One region of the Lactobacillus sp. M0403 genome, then DNA from elsewhere that is predicted to be linked to it. Evidence: predicted binding sites of a transcription regulator. Region 1 holds the regulator's gene; the other holds the start of a gene.
What was found. Region 1 encodes LexA, which represses DNA repair genes until DNA is damaged. Its sites were predicted from a motif close to CNAACANNTGTTNG; they were not measured.
Positions count from the first base shown of each region.

Region 1 (2,413 bases):
ATAAAAAAATTGGGTTCTTTGACTGTTTCGAAGGAGAAACTCCAATTTATGAGGTTGATTTAGACGAAGAAAAAATTACTTTTTGTCAAGCGAAGATAGGTGCTGCAGCTGCTGTGATGCTATTGGATTGGTTAATAAGTTACGGTGTCAAGCAAATTTTAGCAATAGGATCTGCAGGCTGTTTAATTGATTTACCGGAAAACTATTTTCTACTGCCTACAAGAGCTATTAGAGATGAGGGCACATCCTTTCATTATATGAAACCAGGAACATATATTGATTTAAACTCAAGGTTTCTAACAAAGACAAAAAAGTTACTGAATCAAGAAGGCTTTAAAGTTGAAGAAGTAACTACCTGGACAACTGATGGTTTCTTTAGGGAAACTGTCAAGAAAGTAAAGCAAGCCCAAGAACTGGGGGCCTCTTGTGTAGAGATGGAATGTGCAGCAATGGCTGCGTGCGCACAATTTAGAGGGGTAGATTTTGCACAAATATTATTTACAGCAGATTCTCTCAAAGACTTAGAAAATCATGACGAAAGAGGCTGGGGCAGTGATGCTCGTGAAGCAGCCATTAATTTGGCAGCAAATATTATAGCCAACATTTAATTTCCAACTTTGTGAAAAACGGAAGTGTGAAACTGATGTGAAACCATGTTGTATTTCACAAAGTTTAAAACAAATATTGATATAACAGCATTTAATACCGAAATAACTTCAAAAATTTGTGAATTACATTTTAATAATTGCTGTGGAAAGATAAAAGGACAAATTTTGCATTTCTGCTTTATTTAGATGCGACTCAAAAATGTAGAAAAAAACCATTGAATTCCGAATAAAACTAGTTCGTAAATTTCAATGGTGTAATAAATAGTTTCTAAATAATGTTGTTTCGATATAAGCCAACCACTTTACCTAAGATATGAACGCTGTTCAAGAGTATTGGTGCCATAGTATCATTTTCTGGCTGTAAACGGTAATGATCTTTTTCTTTATAGAACCGCTTGACGGTTGCTTCATTTTCATCGGTCATTGCAACAACAATCTCACCGTTAATAGCAGAGCTTTGTTTACGGACAATCACATTGTCTCCGTTTAAAATACCAGCGTTAATCATGCTTTCGCCGTGAACTCGTAGCATAAATAAGTCGCCAGCATCATTAGCTAAATCGGGAGGAAGTGGGAAATAATCTTCAATATCTTCAACGGCTAAAATTGGCTGACCTGCTGTGACATCACCAACAACGGGAATATCAGTAGGCTTGACGCCAAGTGCCTTTTTGCCTTCTTCTGTAATTTCTAGTGCTCGAGGCTTAGTTGCGTCCTTAACAATTAAGCCTTTTCTCTCTAGTCTAGAAAGATGACCGTGAACCGTAGAAGTTGATGAGAGTTCAACTCCTTGGCAAATTTCTCTAACAGTGGGAGGGAATCCGCGTTTTTCAACGGTATCATATATATAACGAAGAATTTGTAGTTGCTTAGAACTTTGCTTATTGGTCATTTTTTTCTCCCATTCGTTAGTTAATTCTTTGTATTAACTACATTCTAACAAATAATGTTGCCTAATACAAACAGGCGTTCTAAATAATTATTCTTTTTTTTATCCAAAAAGTAAGGTAGACTTTTACAAATGAGAGGTGCAAAAATGACTGAAAATAATGAACAAAGATTAACTGAAGAACAAGAAAAAAAACTAACTGATAGAATCAATGAGTTATACCATAAGAAAGAAGCTCAGGGATTAACTAAAGAAGAAGAAGAGGAGCGACAAAAACTTCACAAAGAATTTATCAGAAATTTCCGTGCTGGCTTTAAACAAGATGTCGAAGACTTGGTTATCGTAGATAAAAATGGTAAAGAAGTAACTTCCGAAAAAGCAAAAAAAGCACAGCGTAAGAAAGGCTTGAGAAAAGACTGATTTATAGCTTTTAATTTACTTATTTTTTAGGTAAGATATATCTATTGGACAAATTGAGGTGATTATTTTATGAATTTAGGATTAGCAATTGTATTAATTATTGTAGCGCTGCTAATAGGTCTTATTGGCGGCTTTTATGGTGCTAGAGCATACATGAAGAAATATTTTAAAGATAATCCACCAATCAGTGAAGATATGATTGTTGCCATGATGTCACAAATGGGTCAAAAACCTTCTGCTAAAAAGGTAAACCAAGTGATGAACATGATGAAACATCAAAAATAAAATCTTAACTAGATTGACATCAGACGGAGGATTATTTCTTCCGCCTTTTTATTTTGAAAGACAGGTGAAAAATGGGTATATTTTTTAAGTTAGGCTGGTTTTTTAAAAAGGAAAAGAAACGCTATTTAATCGGTGTTGCTTTTCTAGCACTAACTTCAATAATTAACTTAGTACCACCAAGAATTTTGGGTTTAATGGCTGATCAATTAGA
Region 1 covers NZ_JACFQV010000002.1:176,062-178,474, forward strand. Annotated here, with positions in the region: gene H3T48_RS03390 (nucleoside phosphorylase) at 1-608, shown strand, start outside; gene lexA (transcriptional repressor LexA) at 877-1,500, opposite strand; gene H3T48_RS03400 (DUF896 domain-containing protein) at 1,645-1,917, shown strand; gene H3T48_RS03405 (YneF family protein) at 1,987-2,202, shown strand; gene H3T48_RS03410 (ABC transporter ATP-binding protein) at 2,274-2,413, shown strand, end outside.

Region 2 (2,413 bases), on a different contig from region 1:
TAATTTAGGTTCAGCGCCAATGCAACACCAAGCTCTTTATCGGCATGATGCTGACATTCAAGCTGCGGCCTATGATGGTGGTGAGTTGACCGCCAATTTACTATTACCAGCAATTAAGGATTCAAAAAAGGCAAATGAAACAGTTAGGCGAGAAGTAAAGAAAAGATGGGATCAAACTTATCTGCCAACTTATGGTTTTGCAAACAACTATGCCTTTATGGTGAGAGCAAAAGATCAGAAAAAATATCATCTATATAATATTTCTGATCTGAAAAAGGTGAAGGATAAGTTTTCTTTCGGAGTTGCATCCGAATGGGTCAATGCTCCTGGTGTTGGTTATCCTGCCTTTCAGACAGCGTATGGCATTACCTTTTCAAAAGCACACCCAATGAATATCGGATTAGTATATTCAGCTTTGAAGAGTGGAAAGATGGATGTCATTTTAGGCTATTCAACTGATGGCCGGATTGATAGCTATAAATTACACTTACTAAAAGATGATAAGCACTTTTTCCCACCATATAACTGCGGGATGTTGATTAATAACTATCTTTTACGTGAGCATCCAGATTTGAAGCCGCTTTTAAGTAGATTAGTAGGTAATATTAATGTCCATGAAATTAGGGCAATGAATTATCAAGTGGATGATAAATTACTTGAGCCTGCTACTGTCGCTCATCAATTCTTGGTCAAGCACAATTACTTTAGGGGGCAAAAATAATGTCAAAATTAGGTTTGTGGCAACAATTTATTTATTATTACCAGCACAATGGCAGTTACGTTTTGCAACAATTTAACCGTACGTTTTTAATCTCGATTTACGGTGTACTGTTTGCTGCTGTAGTTGGAATTCCCATTGGAATTTTTATTTCTAGAAATGCACACTTAGGTAACTTTGTTGTAGAAATTGCCAACTTTATTCAAACTATTCCGTCACTTGCATTGCTTTCAATAATTATGATTGCGATGGGACTAGGTGTAATGACAGTAATAGTGACGGTGACGCTCTATTCTTTATTGCCAATTATTAAAAATACATATACTGGAATGAAGAGTGTTGATAAAAATGTCATTGACTCAGGTAAAGGGATGGGTATGACTAAATGGCAGTTGCTCTATCTGGTGCGACTTCCGTTATCAATGTCAGTAATTATTGCCGGATTAAAAAATGCTCTCGTGATTGCAATTGGAATCACATCAATTGGTTCTTTTGTTGGTGCAGGAGGATTAGGCGATATAATTATCCGTGGTACCAATGCAACTAACGGTAGTGCAATTATTTTAGCAGGTGCATTGCCAACCGCGTTAATGGCAATTTTGGCAGATTTACTTCTGAACTTTTTACAAAAATGGTTGCAACCAAAAGGGCTAAGAAATTAAATTGCAAAAAATTATTGTTAGTTCTGGCGTACTTATTAGTAAGAAAGTAATTTTAAAACATTTGTTCGCTTTTTCTTGCAAATATACACTAAATCAAAGTATAATTAGTAAGTACTAAATTGAGGACTAGATACTAGAGGAGGAAAAAATTCTTGGCCAAAGATGAAAAGCAGGCTGCATTGGAAAATGCGCTGAAAAAAATCGAAAAGAATTTTGGTAAAGGTGCCGTTATGCGCATGGGCGACAAGGCGGATACCAAAATTTCAACCGTTCCATCCGGCTCGCTTGCATTAGATGCAGCTCTTGGGGTTGGCGGCTATCCGCGAGGCAGAATTGTTGAAATTTATGGACCTGAATCTTCAGGTAAAACTACGGTTGCTTTGCACGCTGTAGCTGAAGTGCAAAAGCGTGGCGGAACGGCTGCGTATATTGATGCGGAAAACGCAATGGATCCAGCATATGCGGAAGCTTTAGGTGTTGATGTTGACTCACTTATCCTATCCCAGCCAAATACTGGTGAAGAAGGTTTGCAAATTGCGGACACACTGATTACGAGTGGCGCGATTGATATTTTAATTGTTGACTCTGTAGCTGCCTTAGTACCTCAAGCAGAAATTGATGGTGAAATGGGTGACAGTCACGTTGGTTTGCAGGCTCGTTTGATGAGTCAGGCCTTACGTAAGCTGTCAGGAAACATTAATAAGACAAAAACGATTGCAATTTTTATTAATCAGATTCGTGAAAAAGTCGGTATTATGTTTGGTAATCCAGAAACTACTCCTGGTGGCCGTGCCCTTAAGTTCTATTCTACGATTAGACTAGAGATTAGAAGAGCAGAAAAAATCAAGCAAACTGGTGGCGAAATTACTGGTAACCGAGTAAAAATTAAAGTGGTTAAAAACAAGGTTGCACCGCCATTTAAAGTTGCTGAAGTTGATATGATGTACGGCAAGGGTATTTCACAAAGTGGTGAATTACTTGATATGGCCGCTGATAAAGATATTGTTGCTAAAGCGGGTTCTTGGTATTCATA
Region 2 covers NZ_JACFQV010000004.1:42,526-44,938, reverse strand. Annotated here, with positions in the region: gene H3T48_RS05870 (osmoprotectant ABC transporter substrate-binding protein) at 1-721, shown strand, start outside; gene H3T48_RS05865 (ABC transporter permease) at 721-1,380, shown strand; gene recA (recombinase RecA) at 1,533-2,413, shown strand, end outside.
Region 2: the regulator LexA is predicted to act here: its motif matches at 1,435-1,448, upstream of recA (recombinase RecA).